2 linked regions of the Rhodothermus marinus genome follow. The main gene of each other region encodes a partner of the protein of the gene in region 2 in a complex. Links are inferred from orthologs where the notes say so. Each region holds a gene or a part of one and is shown on either strand. Other genes may lie near its edges.

Evidence for each region.
Region 1: the proteins of GYH26_RS06945 (region 2) and smc are in contact, whole or in part, in a crystal structure (PDB 3ZGX), measured with the Bacillus subtilis proteins. The link is inferred for Rhodothermus marinus from one-to-one orthologs.

Annotation. Positions count from the first base shown.
Region 1 is NZ_AP019797.1:756,204-764,131, forward strand. Bases 1,510-5,600 are described here. They hold smc (chromosome segregation protein SMC), read right to left. Parts: upstream 5,295-5,600; coding sequence 1,710-5,294; downstream 1,510-1,709. Other genes in these bases: GYH26_RS03380 (hypothetical protein), read left to right, coding at 1,510-1,709; GYH26_RS03390 (efflux RND transporter periplasmic adaptor subunit), read left to right, coding at 5,534-5,600. Also shown: GYH26_RS03365 (DUF4097 family beta strand repeat-containing protein), read left to right, coding at 1-10; PAQR family membrane homeostasis protein TrhA, read right to left, coding at 1-606; GYH26_RS03375 (FKBP-type peptidyl-prolyl cis-trans isomerase), read left to right, coding at 822-1,250; more of GYH26_RS03380, read left to right, coding at 1,416-1,509; more of GYH26_RS03390, read left to right, coding at 5,601-6,811; GYH26_RS03395 (efflux RND transporter permease subunit), read left to right, coding at 6,826-7,928. UniProt on the Bacillus subtilis protein: Required for chromosome condensation and partitioning.
Region 2 is NZ_AP019797.1:1,590,125-1,597,821, reverse strand. The notes cover bases 1-2,895. They hold GYH26_RS06945 (segregation and condensation protein A), read right to left. Parts: upstream 1,877-2,895; coding sequence 1,124-1,876; downstream 1-1,123. Other genes in these bases: GYH26_RS06935 (M16 family metallopeptidase), read right to left, coding at 2,892-2,895; GYH26_RS06940 (SDR family oxidoreductase), read right to left, coding at 1,880-2,812; scpB (SMC-Scp complex subunit ScpB), read right to left, coding at 502-1,137; GYH26_RS06955 (pseudouridine synthase), read right to left, coding at 1-400. In the rest of the region: more of GYH26_RS06935, read right to left, coding at 2,896-4,148; pnp (polyribonucleotide nucleotidyltransferase), read right to left, coding at 4,238-6,556; rpsO (30S ribosomal protein S15), read right to left, coding at 6,638-6,904; GYH26_RS06920 (bifunctional riboflavin kinase/FAD synthetase), read right to left, coding at 6,991-7,697. UniProt on the Bacillus subtilis protein: Participates in chromosomal partition during cell division. May act via the formation of a condensin-like complex containing Smc and ScpB that pull DNA away from mid-cell into both cell halves.

The DNA.
Region 1 (7,928 bases), 840 kb from region 2 along the record:
CGTCCCGTAGCGCAACACCGCCGCATAATGAAAGGCGCTGCCCGCCAGCACGAACAGGTGCCAGATCGCATGGTGGAGGGGCAGACGCTCCCAGCGGTAGAACAGCACACCGCCCGTGTAGGCCAGGCCGCCCGCCACGATCAGCACCAGCGCACCCGTGGGCAGATGGCGCCACAGGACCGGCAACATCAGCACGGCCAGCCAGCCGGTGGCGACGTAGAGCGCCGTGGAGAGCCGGGGAAAACGTCCGGTAAAGAGCCCCTCGAACACCATCCCGGCCAGCGCCACGCTCCAGATCACCCCGAGCAGCACCACCCGCCAGGGCGGTGGTACGTAGGCCACCAGAAACGGCGTGTAGGTGCCGGCGATGAGCAGGTAGATCGCCACGTGATCGACGACGCGCAGCCGCCGCTTGCAGTCCGGCCGGCGCACGCTGTGGTAGAGCGTGGAAGCCAGATACAGGACGATCAGGCTGAGGCCAAAGACCAGACAGGCGATCCGTTGCCCCGTCGTGCCGTCGCGACCCGAGAGCCAGAGCCAGCCGGTTCCGGCCAGACTCAACAGCACGCCGAGGCCGTGCGTCAGTGCATTGGCGCGTTCTTCCATTTGAAGCGGTAGTTCTCGTCTTGTCGAGACGGTGCTGTAGAAAACGAGCGCCCGGGTTGGCCGATCTGTAAGAAAGACCAGGCGTGGCGCCTTCGGCAATGCATTATTCGGGCAGATCAAAAAAGAAAATGTAAAAGGGCAGCGAACTTTTTGCATGGCAACCCGTTGAGGAGGAAAAGTATCCAACAACCACACGCAAATCAGGAGCGTACACCGTGGCACAGGCAAAAGCAGGCGACCACGTCAAGGTCCATTACACCGGTCGCCTTCAGGACGGCACCATCTTCGACTCGTCTCGGGATCGCGAGCCGCTCGAATTCACGCTGGGCGAAGGGGAAGTCATTCCTGGCTTCGAGCAGGCGGTCATGGGCATGGAGCCCGGCGAAACCAAGACCGTCACCATCACGGCAGAGGAAGCCTACGGCCCCCGGCGCGACGATCTGCTCATCGAGGTCGGACGCGACCAGGTAGCGCCCGGACTGGAGCTGGCCGTCGGACAGCAGCTGCAGCTCCGGCTGCAGGACGGCCGGATCATCCCGGTAACCGTGGCGGCCCTGACCGAGGAAACCGTGACGATCGACGCCAACCATCCGCTGGCCGGCGAAGACCTGACCTTCGAAATCGAGCTGGTCGCCATCGACTGACCCGCGTTGGACACCACTGCAAAGCCGCCCCTCGGGGGCGGCTTTTTTTGTTTGGCCTGGATGGGCCCTGTTCAACAGAACCCATGCAATTTTCACAATGCCCCGGCACTTCCGGCGCCGAAAGTGTGTTAATTTAGACAGCGTCTAAAATATCCGGTGGGTTGCATGTACGAGAAGCTGAAGGAGTTCTGGAAGGCCGCGCCGGAGGGCTTCACCTTCCATCTGCTGCCCGGGCAGGGACGCTACAAGTACTTTCTGGAAGGCAAGGGCTGCCGGCTGGGCGTGCTCTTCGAGGACACGCTGAACGTGTACTACGAGTGGCTGACGGAAGACGGCGAGCCGGTGCCCTACGGGCCGGAGCTTCGCTACAAGTGGATGGCCAAGCGCGACCTGGCGCGGCTGATTCTGGAAGGGGAGTGGGAGGTGACGGAGGCCCGTCCGGAGGCCGTACCCCTCTGATCAGCGACCGGCCAGCTCGGCCGCTTCTTCAAGGCGGACGCTGACCAGCGTCGAGACGCCCGGCTCCTGCATCGTGACACCGTAGAGCCGGTCCGACAGCTCCATCGTGCGCAGGTTGTGCGTGATCAGGATAAACTGGGTGTTTTCAGAAAAGCTGCGCAGCAGGCGCATGAAGCGCTCGACGTTGGCTTCGTCCAGCGGCGCGTCCACCTCGTCGAGGATGCAGAATGGGCTGGGTTTGGTCAGATACAGGGCAAAAAGGAGGGCGATGGCCGTCAGGGCCTTTTCGCCGCCGGAGAGCTGAGCGAGCGTGCTGGGACGCTTGCCGCGGGGACGCGCCAGAATCTCGATGGGAGACTCCAGCGGATCGTTCGGATCGGCCAGCACGAGATCGGCCCGGGCGTCGCCGCCGAACAGTTCGCGAAACAGCTCCTGAAAATTGCGGCGGATCGATTCGAACGTTTCCAGAAAGCGGGCGGCAGCCGTCTGGTTGATCTCCTGAATGGTGGTTTCCAGCGTGGCCTCGGCCGATTCCAGATCCTGCTGCTGGGCCAGCAGAAAGTCGAGCCGCTCTTTTTCTTCCTGATACTGCTCGAGCGCCAGTTCGTTGACGGTGCCGAGGTTGGCCATCCGGCGGCGTAGCGTTTCGATCTGTTCCCGGGCGGCCTGCACGTCGAAGTCGGCCGGCGGTTCGGGCAGGCGGGAGGGATCGTCCACGTCCAGGTGCTCTCGGGCATGCTCGGTCAGACCGGCCAGGCGCGTGCGCGTTTCGGCGAGCTGCACCTGATACTGACGTTCCTGCTGCTGCTCCTGCTCGTAGGCGCGGCGAAGTTCGCGAAGCTGGCGCTCGACGCGCTCGAAGGCCGTGCGGAGCGCGACAAGTTGCTGGCGAAGCTGCTGTACTTCGGCCTCGACGGGTGGTAGTTCGGCGCTCCGGGCGCTTCGCTCTTCTTCGATGGCCCGGCGTCGTTCCTGATCTCGGGCCAGGCGCGTTGCCAGTTGTTCCTGCTGCTGCGCGCGTTCCTGCTGGCGACGCCGGAGACCTTCCAGCCGCTGGCGGAGTTGCTGTTGCTCGCGCCGGAGGTTTTCCAGCCGGTTGCGCGTTTCGGCCGCCTGCAATTGCACCTGGTTCAACTGCTCCATGGCGGCGCGGTACCCGGCTTCTGCCTGCTGAAGGGCGGCTTCGGCCTCCTGCAGCGCACGCTGGCGTTCGGCCACCGCCTGTTCGGCTTCCGCCAGCGCTTGCCGGAGCGTCTGCAGTTCGGTCGCAAGGGTCGCCTGTGCTTCGTCCAGTTGCGCCCGGCGGGTTTTCAGGGCTTCGAGGCGCTGGCGGAGCGACTCGCGCGTGGCCTCGTGGCGGGTGGCCTGCTGCTCCAGCGCACGCAGCGCCTGCTCGGCCTCACGCAAAGTCTGCTGTTTTGCGTCGAAGGGAAGCGCCTGTAGTTGCTGTTCCAGCGTGGCGCGCTCGTTGCGCAGGCGGGCGATCTCCGTTTCCAGCGAGGCGGCCTCGGTCTGAAGGGCGTTCAGGCGCTCGCGGCGGTCGAGGCGGCCGCTGAGGGGCGAGCGCGGCGCCTGTGCGCTGCCGCCGTGCCACCAGTTCCGGCTGTCGATCCACTCGCCCTGTGGCGTGAAGAAGCGGGCCGGCTCCGAGGTGCTCTGTGCCAGACGCCGGGCCGTTTCCAGATCGTCGACCAGATAGGCGTCGTGCAGCAGCGAGGCGGCCAGCGGTCGCAGTTCGGGACGGGCCAGCCGCACATGGTCGAGAAGGGGACGGGCGCCGGGGATCTCGGGCGGATCGTTCGGGGGCGTCAACCCTTCCAGCACGATGAAGGTGGCCCGGCCTTTTTCCGCCTCACGGAGCAGCCGGAGTGCCTGTCGGGCTTCCTCTTCGGTAGCCACGACGATCCAGGCGGCCCGCTCGCCGAGCGCGGCGTCGAGGGCCGGCTGCAGCTCGGGCGCGATGCCGAGCAGGTCGGCTACGGTCTGTAGCGGCGCATCCGTCCAGCCCGGCGTGCGGGCCAGGAAGGGGACGGCCTCCGGAAAGTCCTCGTAGGCGGTGAGTACCTGTTCCAGCAATCGCGCTTCGGCCCGGACGGCCTCCAGACGTCGCTCCTGCTGGTGCAGCGCTTCGTCGCGGGCGGCGATCTCCTGACGCAGCTCCTGTCGGCGGCGCTCCAGCACTTCGATTTCCTTCCGAAGATTTTCGCACGTCTGGCGTGCGGTCTCGCGTTTCCGGAGGATTTCTTCCTGCTCGGTTTCGAGCGCCTGGAGCTGTGCGTCGAGCGTCTTCTGCTCGGCGTCGAGGCGCTCGCGCTCCTGTTCCAGCAGTTCGCGCCGGTTGCTCTGGCGGTCGAGCTGGCGGCGCGCTTCGAGCAGGGCCTGCTCGGCCTGTTGCAGCAGGCGGCGGGCTTCCCGGACGCGCTCCCGCTGCTGTTCCAGCGCGTGCTGGGCGGCGTCTCGGTCTTCCAGCGCCCGGCGCAGGGCAGCTTCGGCCGCTTCGTGCCGGGGCATGGCTTCCCGGACGGCCGCCTCGGCGGCTTCCAGCGCCTGCTGCAGGCGCTGCTCCTGACGTGCAGCCTCTTCCGCTTCGCGTTGCAGCCGTTCCTGTTCACTTCGGGCGGCCCGCAGGCGCTCGTCCAGCAGGCGGCCTTCACTTTCGAGCGCCTGCAGGCGATTTTGCAGCGTGTGGAGGCGTTCCTGCGCGGCCTCCAGCGCCGTTTCGGTCCGGGTGAGCTGCTGCTGCAGTTCGGTCTGTTCCGCTTCGAGCGCTTCGTAGCGGGTGCGGGCCTCGCGCAGGCGCGTCTGCACCTCGTCCAGCAGGGCTTCGAGCGCGTCGGCCTGTTCGCGCAGCCGGTCGTAGTCGTGTCGCAGGAGTGCCTGTTCGAGCGTGCGCAGTTCGTCGCGGTAGCGGCGGTAGCGTTCGGCGCGGTCGGCCTGGCGTTTGAGCGTATCGACCTGGCGCCGTACCTCTTCGATCAGGTCGCGCAGGCGGGTCAGATCGTTGCGTGTGGCGTCGAGCTTGCGAAGCGTCTGCGCGCGCCGCAGTTTGTAGCGGGTGATCCCGGCCGCCTCCTCGAAAAGATGACGTCGGTCCTGGGCGTTGTCCGAGAGGATGTCCTCGATCATCTTCAGCTCGATGACCGAGTAGGCGCCGGCCCCCATGCCCGTGTCCATGAACAGCTCCTGGATGTCACGCAGGCGGCAGGGGGTGCCGTTGAGCAGGTACTCGGATTCGCCGGAGCGGTAGAGGCGGCGGCCGATGGTGACCTCACTGTAGTGGAGCGGCAGGATGCCGCGCGTGTTTTCGATGGTCAGCAGCACCTCGGCCATGCCGACGGGGCGGCGACGGGCCGTGCCGTTGAAGATCACGTGCTCCATGCGTTCGGAGCGGAGCACGCGGGCGCGCTGCTCGCCGATGACCCATCGGACGGCATCGACCAGGTTCGACTTGCCGCAGCCGTTGGGGCCAACGATGGCCGTGATGCCGGGATCGAAGTGCAGGACCGTCCGGTCTGCGAAACTCTTGAAACCTTGCAGTTCGAGCTTGCTCAGGTACATGACCGTCCCCACCTTCAGGCCGCCCAAGATAAGACGGTTCAGGAAGGGGAGCAAGCCAATCGGCGCAAAGCATTGGTGAGCCTTGTTTTTCTATGAAAATGATAATACCTTAATCTCGAACCATCTTGCGTTAGCTGTGCCGCATGCGAATTTCCAAAAGCTTTGATGGGGAATGTCGGCGGGACGGAACTGGTCGTTTCAGCTATGCGGCTGTTTTGTTTTAAATTCTGAAGAACAGGCGGTAATCCTCTTGCACTTCGTTGCTCATGAACCGGGGCCTTTCTGAGACGAGAGAGAGGACGGCCGGGCGGCGCGTCCGGAGCTGGCACGTGGCGGCGCTGGTGCTCGTGCTGGCCGTCGGCGGTTTGCTGCTCTATGCGTTCTGGCCGGTGCTTACCGGCCGCGAGGAAACCACGCGTCCCGAGGACGTGCAGGCCACAGCGCCGCCGGTGGCCGTCGAGGCCGTGGTGGTGCAGCCGGTGGACTTCCCGCTGCGGGCCGAGGCGACCGGTACGCTGGCGCCCTGGCGCCAGACCGAAATCAGCGCCGAGCTCAGTGGGCGCGTCGTGGAACGCCGCGTGGAAGAGGGAGATCGGGTACGGGCCGGACAGGTGCTTGTGGTGCTCGATGATGAGGAGGCGCGGCTGGCGCTGGCCGAGGCCGAGGCGGCCCTGCTGAAGGCCCGCAGCGAGTATGCCGTCCAGCTCAGCCAGAGCGGGGCGGCCGGGATCGACTCGACGCGCCTGGCCGAAGCCCGACGGGCCTGGCAGGCCGCCCAGGAGGCCTATGCGCGCGGGGAGATCGACGAGGCGGCGCTGGACGAGGCGCGGCAGCGCTATGAGGCGTTGCTGTTGCTCTCCGGCGCGCAGCGCGAGGCCGTGCGTCGCGTGGTGACCGGTCTGGCCGAGGCCGAACAGCGCGTGGCACGGGCCCGGCTCCAGCTCAACCGCACGCGCATCCGGGCGCCGTTTGCCGGGCGCGTGGCCGACCTGCAGGTAGAGGTCGGTCGGCATGTGAGTCCCGGCCAGGTGCTGATGCGGCTCCTGGACGACCGCCGCATGAAGGTGGAAGTCGATGTGCTGGAGGCCGATCTGGTGCATATCCGTCCGGGCGCTTCGGCCTGGGTGCGGCTCCCGGCGCTTGGCGATACGGTGGTGGCGGGCGTCGTGCACACGGTTAATCCCCGCATCGACCCGAAGACCGGGGCCGGACGCGTGACCGTGGCCGTGCCGAATCCGGAAGGACGCCTGCTGGCCGGCATGTTCGCCTACGTGGCGCTGGAGACGCGCACGCTGCCCGACCGGCTGGTCGTGCCGGCCGAGGCCGTGCTCGTGCGCCAGGGACGCGATCTGGTCTTTGTGATTCGCAACGGGCGGGCGCAGTGGACCTACGTGACGACCGGGCCGCGCTCGGGGGATCACGTGGTGCTGCTCGATGGTGTGGCGCCGGGCGACACGGTGGCCGTCAGCGGCCATCATGCGCTGGCGCACGATGCGCCCGTCGAGGTGACGGCCGTGCATCCGACCTTCGAGGTGAACGACTGAAACGGTCAGGATCCATGCGCGCGCTGGTTGGCTGGTGCCTGCGGCGTCCGGTGGCCGTCACGGCCTGGAGCCTGCTTGCCGTCGGACTGGCGGTGATCGCCTACGTGCGGCTGCCGGTGGCGCTGCTGCCCGATCTGCGCTATCCGGCGCTGGCGGTCTGGACGGCCTATCCCGACGTGCCGCCCGAACGCGTGGAGCGGGCCGTGACCGAACGCGTGGAGGCGGCGGTGGCCGGCGTGGAAGGGGTCGTGGCGGTGACGGGCCGCAGCCTGCTGGGCGGCAGCCTGGTCGTGCTTCGCTTCGGGTGGAACACGGATCTGAACCTGGCGCTGCTGAACGTCCGGGAGCAGCTCGACCAGCTCGGCGACGCGCTGCCCGACGAGGCCGAGCGTCCGGTAGTGCTCCGGCTCGACCCGAGCGACCGACCCATCATGCTGCTGGCGCTTCGCCAGGCCCTGCCGCGCGATACGGTCCGACGCGCGGCCGCCGGAGAAAGCTTTCAGGATCTGGTCGCGCTCAAGCGACTGGCCCGCGATGTGGTCGCGCGCCGACTGGAGCAGCTCGAGGGCGTGGCCCGCGTGCGCGTCACCGGCGGCTACGAGCCCGAGGTCGAGGTGCGGCTCGACCCGGAGCGACTGATTCGGTACGGGCTCACCGTGGCGCAGATTGAGCAGCGCCTGCGGGCGGCCAACGTCACGCTGCCGGGTGGACTGATCCGTCGCGGACCCTTCCGCTACGCCGTCGAGGTCAGCGGGGCCTTTACGGAGCCGGCCGACGTGGCCGAAACGATCGTGGGCTATGCGGGACGCACCCCGCTGCGGCTGGCCGACGTGGCCGAGGTGCGGCCGGGCGTGGCCGAGCGTCGCGGACTGGTGCGCTTCGACGGCGAAGAAGCGCTGCTCCTGCTGGTGGAGCGGGCCGCCGACGCCAACACGGTCGTCGCCGCCCGCCAGGTGCGCCGCACGCTGCGCGAGCTGGAAGCCGAGGTGCCGGGCGTTCGGCTCGACGTGGTCGTGGACGAGAGCCTGTTCATCCGGCAGGCCATCGCCGGAGTGCAGCAGGCCGTGCTGCTGGGCGGCGTGCTGGCGCTCGTCGTGCTGCTGGTGTTCCTGCGCCG
Region 2 (7,697 bases):
TCAGCCGGTTGGCCAGTTCGCCGTCGTTGGTCAGCAGCAGCACGCCGGTGGTGTTACGGTCGAGCCGGCCAACCGGAAACAGTCCGTTTTTCTGTTCAGGAGGCAGGTTGATCAGATCCAGGACGGTCCGGCGTCCACGTTCGTCCTCGCAGGTGGTAATCGTGTCGTGGGGTTTGTTCATCAGGATGTAGAGCGCCTGCGTCTGGGGGACGACGCGAACACCGTTGACCTCGACGATGTCGTCCGGTCCAACGCGCATGCCCAGTTGCGCCACCTGGCCGTTGACGCGTACCTGTCCGCTGGCGATCAGCTCGTCGGCCTTGCGGCGGGACGGACAGACGCCCGCCCGGGCCAGGTAGCGATTCAGGCGGATCAGCGAGGACTTATCCGACACCGTCATCGTCCCTCCAGCCAAATTTTTTCTCCAGTAGTGCGGGTTGTCGGAGTAAACGAAATGCCGGTGTCGGAAGTGCCCGGTTGTCTGAAGATAGCGGGTGTCTTCTATTCGGAAGGTTCGTCCTGCTCGGGTTCAAGGGGATACAGCAGGCGCAGATGCTCGCGCTGGATCTCCGGATTTTCGAGCAGTTGTTGCAGTTCCGGCAGCTCCGGGAGATCATCCAAGCTGTTCAGCCCGAAGTGCTCCAGAAAACGTCGCGTGGTACCGTACAGCAACGGCCGTCCGACCGTATCGCTGCGCCCTTTTATTTCGATCAACTCCAGTTCCTGCAGTCGTCGAATGGCATAGTCGGAGTTGACCCCACGAATGTGGTCGATTTCAGGTTTGGTAATCGGTTGGCGATAGGCGATGATCGCGAGCGTTTCGAGCAGTGTCTGAGATAGTTTGACTTCCTGTTGTTTGTAGCATTGCAATAACGGACTTACTGAAGCCATCGTGGCCAGCCGAAAACCGCCCCCCCAGCGATAAATCCGGAAAACGCGGCCGGTCTTTTCATACACGTCGTTGAGCGCCGCGATGGCCTGCTCGATCTCTCCGGCCTCCGGCCGCGTGCCGTAGGCCCGCTCCCATAGCGCGGCCAGCTCTTCGGCCGAAAGCGGCGCATCGGCCACAAACAGCAACGCCTCGATCCCCTGCATCAGCGGCGTGGCCGCCATTCCATTGCGCTCAGGCTGCAACATCGGCCTCCTCCATCGCCGTTGCTTCGCAGGCTTCCACCAGAAAATCTTCCCGGCCGTCCAGCAACCGAATCCATATCCTGCCCTGCCGGGCCAGCTCCAGCACGGCCAGAAACGTGGCGATCACGAATCCACGCGGACGCCCGGCCACCAGCTCCCCGAACGGACGCGCCCGGCCGTCCTGCAGCTGCGCCTGCACGTAATCCATCTGCGCCTCCACACTGTAGATCTCTCGCCGGACGGTATGCGCTGGCGGTTCGACCCGACGCTCCAGCACTCTCCGCAATGCATCCAGCAACTCAAACAGGGGTACCGGCGCCAGCGGCGGCGGTCCCTGCTCAGCCACTTCATCCCCTGCCCCGGCCGCTGCGCCCCGCGTGTAGAGCTGCTGCCGCGCCTCGACCTGCGCATCCAGCCGTCCGGCAGCGTCCTTATAGCGCAGGTAATTCAGGAGCCGCTCCACCAGCTCCTGGCGGGGATCGGCCGGCTCCGCTTCGTTGTCGGCCGGCGCTGGCGGGCGCGGCAGCAGCATCTGCGCCTTGATATGGAGCAGCACGGCGGCCAGGTACAGAAAGTCCCCCACACCGTCCAGGTCAAGCTCCTCCATCAGGCGCACATAGGCCAGAAACTCGTCGGCAATGCGGGCGACCGGAATGTCGTAGATGTCCAGCTCATCCCGTCGGATGAAGTAAAGCAGCAGGTCCAGGGGACCTTCGAAGACGGGAAGCCGAACGCGATACATGGTTCAGCCGACGGTCACCCGCGCGCGGAACCACTCCACCGTGCGCCGGAGTCCTTCCTGCAGCGACACCCGGGGCTCCCAGCCCAGCTCGCGGCGAGCCCGTTCGTAGCCCAGCACGCTGCGCTGCTGTTCGCCCGGCTTGGCCTCGCCATGCACTTCGGGCACTTCGGGGTTGATCAGATCCCGAAGCGTGCGGAAAAGCTGGTTGACGCTGGTCTCGATGCCCGTTCCAATGTTGAACACTCCCGAGCCCGGATAGGCCAGTGCGGCAAGATTCGCTTCCACCACGTCGCCGACGTACACGAAGTCGCGCGTCTGCTCGCCCGAGCCGTAGATGACCGGCTGCTTACCCTCGAGCATGCGCTGCGTGAAGATGGCCACCACGCCGGCTTCTCCGTGGGGGTTCTGCCGGGGGCCGTACACGTTCGCGTAGCGCAGCGCGACGTACGGGATGCCGTACTGTTGCTCGTAGAAGTAGAGGTACTTTTCAGAAGCCAGCTTCGTGATGCCGTAAGGCGAAAGTGGCCGCACCGGGTGGTCTTCGTCCTGGGGCACGTAGTCCGGCTCACCGTAAATGGCCCCGCCCGTCGAGGCGAAGATCACCTTCTGCAGGCCGTGTTGCCGCCCGGCTTCCATCAGGTTCAGCAGTCCCATGATGTTGACGTCCGCATCGAATTTGGGATCAGCCACCGAGCGGCGCACGTCCATCTGCGCAGCGTGATGGATCAAAATCGGAAACCGCTCACGCGCAAACAGATCGGCCACGGCCTCATCCCGGACGTCCATCCGATGGACCACGGCTCCGGCCGGCACGTTTTCTTCACGTCCCGAAGAGAAGTCGTCCAGAATGTGCACCTCGTATCCCCTTTCTAGCAGGGCGTCGGCTACGTGCGATCCGATAAAGCCGGCGCCTCCAGTTACCAGCACTTTTTGCATTGCAATAACGGATTTTGTTGACAGAATCTTGCCCAAAGCTACGAAATAATCCGAGCCTGCAAAAGCCCCTTCCGCCAGACTATTCCGGCAATAACACTACCTTCGAATACGGCTGCTCGGCAAACAACTCACGCGCCACCGCCTGCACCTCCTCGGCCGTCACCCGATCTACTTCCTGTAGCGCTTCGTCCAGGCTGTAATAGCGACCGAAATACAGCTCCTGCCGCCCCAAGCGCATCATCCGGCTGCTCATGTTCTCCTGCCCCAGCATCAGCGTCCCCTTGACCTGGTTCTTGGCGTGCGTCAGCACACGCCGCCCCACCGGCTCCTGCACCAGCCGCTCCAGCTCGCGCCGGATGAGCTGCTCGGCCCGCGACACCCGCCGGGGGTCCGTTCCCATATAGACGCCCCAGTCGCCGACATCCGAGTGCAGGTTGACAAACGAATAGATGTTGTAGCAGTAACCGTACCGCTCCCGGATGTTCTGATTGAGCCGGCTCGACATACCGCCCCCCAGGATCGTGTTGAGCACGGTAAGCGCGGCGCGGTGCGGATGGTGCAGGTCGTACCCGCGCCCGCCCAGCACCAGATGCGCCTGTTGCACGCTGCGCCGCTCGACGCGCTCGCCGGGGCGGTAAGGCGGCACCGGTTGTCGCTGCCGGTGGTTGGTCGGACGCAACGCCACCCCTCGCAACAGCCGTTCCGTCAGGGCCACCACCCGTTCATGCGTCAGGCGTCCGGCCGCCGCCAGCACCATACGATCCGGCGTGTAATGCCGCGCCATAAAATCCAGCAGCATGGCCCGGGTAAACGAGCGCACCGTCTCCTCCCGTCCCACAATCGGCCGTCCCAGCGGATGCCCGGCATAGACCAGTTCTTCGAAGAGATCGAAGATGTACTCGTCGGGTGTGTCCTCGTACATCTTCATCTCTTCAAGGATTACTTCTTTCTCCTTTTCGATTTCGCGCTCCGGGAAGCGCGGCCGGAAAGCCAGATCGATCAGCGTGTCCAGTGCCCGATCCAGGTATTCATCCAGCACCCGCACGTAGTAGCAGGTATGCTCTTTCGTGGTAAAGGCGTTCAGGTAGCCGCCGACGTACTCGATGCGCTGGGCGATCTGGTGCGTGCGGCGTCGCTCGGTGCCTTTGAACACCATGTGTTCGATGAAATGCGTGATGCCGGCCTCTTCCTCGGCTTCGTCCCGACTCCCCACATCCACCCAGAGACCGACGGCCACCGAGCGCACCGAGGGAATCGTTTCGGTCACGATGCGCAGCCCACAGGGCAGCACCGTCTTCTGGTAGGTAACGGTATCTGCTACAACTTTCACCGACATCGCTTCTTTCGTGTTGCTTACGCCTACACAAAAAAGGCGAGAGCAATCAGCCCCCGCCTCCTCTACGCATCCTGCGTTCGGTTTGGCGTTTAGCGACGGCGTCCACCGCGTCCGCGATCCGGTCCGCGCCCCCGTCCGCTCCGGCCTCCGCGACCGTGTCCGGGCCCATGAGAGCGTCCGGAAGCGTGATCACGCGGCGGCCCGCTCCGCTCGGCGCTCGCCTGCTCCCGTGCCGGTTCGCCGTTTTTCGCTTCGGGCTCCGGCGGCGGCAGGAAGGCCTTGCGGCTGAGCCGCAGCTTGCCATCCTCGCGGATTTCGATCAACTTGACGCGGACCTTGTCGCCGACCTTCAGGTAGTCGTGGATGTCCTTCACGTAGCCGTGGTCCAGTTCCGAGATGTGGAGCAGCCCTTCTTTGCCAGGCATGATCTCCACGATGGCGCCGAAGCTCTGGATGCTGCGCACGATGCCCTCGTACTCGGCGCCCACCTCGGGCACGGCCACGATCTGCTTGATCATCTCGATGGCACGCTGGGCGTTCTCCTGGTTCGTGGCCGCCACGGTGACCACGCCCACGCCGTCGCGCTCCTCGATCTCGATCGTGGTGTTCGTTTCGCGCTGGATGCCCTGTACCACACGGCCTCCCGGACCGATCACGGCGCCGATGAACTCCGGATCGATCGTGATCTGCGTCAGACGCGGTGCGTAGGGCGACAGGTCCGGGCGCGGCGCCTCGATGGTCTGTTCCATCAGATCCAGGATGTACATCCGGGCGCGGCGTGCCTGCTCCAGCGCGCGTTGCATGATCTCCCGCGTCAGCCCGCCGATCTTGATGTCCATCTGGCAGGCCGTGATGCCATCGCGCGTGCCGGCCACCTTGAAGTCCATGTCGCCCAGGTGGTCTTCGGTGCCGAGGATGTCGGTCAGGATGGCCACCTGGTCGCCTTCTTTGATCAGGCCCATGGCCACGCCGGCCACGTGCTTCTTGACGGGCACGCCGGCGTCCATGAGCGCCAGCGAGCCGGCACATACGCTGGCCATCGACGAGGAGCCGTTCGACTCCAGCACGTCGGCATTGACGCGGATCGTATAGGGGAACGACGATTCGTCCGGCAGCATGGCGGCCAGCGCCCGCTCGGCCAGATAGCCGTGGCCGATCTCGCGCCGTCCCGGTCCACGCAGGAAGCGAATCTCGCCCGTGCAGAAGGGCGGAAACTCGTAGTGCAGGAAGAACCGCTTGTCGCCCTGGACGAAGATCTGGTCGATCATCTGCACGTCTTTCGACGTGCCCAGCGTCACGGAGGCCAGCACCTGCGTTTCGCCACGCGTGAAGATGGCCGAGCCGTGCACGCGGGGCAGATAGCCTACCTCCATCCAGATCGGCCGGATTTCGTCCAGGCCGCGGCCGTCGATCCGGCGCCCTTCGCGCAGGATCATCTGGCGCATGACCTCGCGGGTCACCTGCGAGACCGCCTTGCGGATCTGGTCGGCCGTCCACCCCTCGGGTGTGGCTTCGGCCAGCACCTGGTTACCTTCCGCGTCGGTCGTGCCCAGCAGGGCCGCGACCGTCTCTTCACCGATCTGCTCCAGTCCTTCGTAGAAGGTCTGCTTCTCGTAGGGTGCGCGCAGGTGCGCTTCCAGCTTCGGCACGGCCAGTTCCCGCACGCGGTCGATCAGCTCCTCCGGAAGCGTGGTCGTCTGGTACGGGAAGGGTTCCGGACGCCCGTGCGCTTCCACGAATTCGAGCTGGCCCCGGCAGAGCTTGCGGATGGCCTCGTGCGCCACCTCGAGGGCTTCGAGCATGTCCTCCTCACTGATCTCCTTCATCTCGCCCTCGACCATCACGATGGCGTCCTCTTTACCGGCCACCACCAGATTAATGTCGCTCTGCTCGAGTTCTTTGAGCGTGGGGTTAACCACAAACTGGCCGTCAATGCGTCCCACACGCACTTCGGCGATCGGTCCGTCGAAGGGCGCACCAGCCAGCAACAGGGCAGCCGAAGCGCCCGTGCCGGCCAGCACGTCGGCGTCGTACCGATCGTCGGCCGAGATCACGTAGCAGATGATCTGCACTTCGTGGAAGAAGCCATCCGGAAACAGCGGTCGGATGGCCCGGTCGATCAGTCGCGACGAGAGGATCTCTTTATCCGTCGGTCGTCCCTCTCGCTTGATGAAGCCGCCTGGGATTCGGCCACCGGCGGCAAATTTCTCGCGATATTCTACCGTCAGCGGGAAAAAGCTCTGCCCCTCCTTGGGTTCGTCGGCCAGCACGGCCGTGCAGAGCACCATCGTGTCGCCCTGACGGACGACCACGGCCCCATTGGCCTGCTTGGCCAGACGCCCCGTCTCCAGCCGCAGCGTCTTCCCCGGGGCGAATTCGATTTCGTGAATGGTTGCCTGCGTCATCATAACCGTTCTCTTCCCTGTTTTTTGCGGGCCCGTTGGCCCAATAAGCGCGGCGGCATCCGCTCAGGGATGCCGCCGGCCCTTTTACTTACGAATGCCCAGCTCCTCAATAATTGCGCGGTAGCGCTCGAAATCTTCGCGCATGAGATAGTCGAGCAGGCGGCGCCGCTTGCCGACCAGCTTCAAAAGGCCGCGGCGCGTGGAAAAATCCTTGGGATGGCGCTGCAGGTGCTCGGTCAGCGCATTAATGCGGTGCGTGAAGATGGCAATCTGGACTTCCGGCCGGCCCGTGTCGTTTTCGTGGGCGCCGTACTTGCGAATCAGTTCGCGCTTGAGTTCCTTGCTGATCATGTGCTGTGGTCCCCTCTTTAGATTGATACCATGCTAAAGAAGCTGACCCGCAACTCCGAGTAAAGCCGCGTGTCAAAAAGCAGGCCTCATACCGAGGCCTGCAGTACTTCCATACAACGCTGCCGATCACGAAAAAGTTGCTCGCGGAGCGCCTCGACCGACGGGAAGCGCTGCTCGTCCCGCAGCCGCTCGATGAAATCCACCCGAAGAAGCTGACCGTAGAGGTCGCCCTCGAAGTCCAGCACGTGCACCTCCAGCGTGCGCCGGTCGCCTGCAAAAGTAGGTCGCATGCCGATGTTCATCATGCCACCTCGCGGCTCGGCTTCGCCCGGCAGCCATACCCGCACGGCATAGACGCCGTTGCGCGGCACCAGTTTACGCGGATGATTCGGATGCAGGTTGGCCGTCGGGAATCCCAGCACCCGTCCGCGGCCGTCCCCGCGCACAACGGTAGCCTGGAGCATGTAGGGACGGCCGAGCAAGTCGGCCGCCTGCCGCACGTCTCCATCACGCAGCAGAATGGTCCGGATCAGCGTGGACGAGACCGTACGGTCTCCCACCACCTGCGGTGGAATGACATCGACGGCAAATCCGTACTGCGGTCCCAGTTGCTGTAGCAGGGCTACGTTCCCTTCCCGATTGCGACCGAACGTGTGGTCGTAGCCCACGCAGATGGCCTGCAGGCCGATGCGGCGTACGAGGATTTCCTCGACAAACTGCCGGGCCGGCATGGCAGCCAGTTCCGGCGTAAAAGACAGCACGATAAAGCGCTCGATGCCCAGTGCTTCCAGCA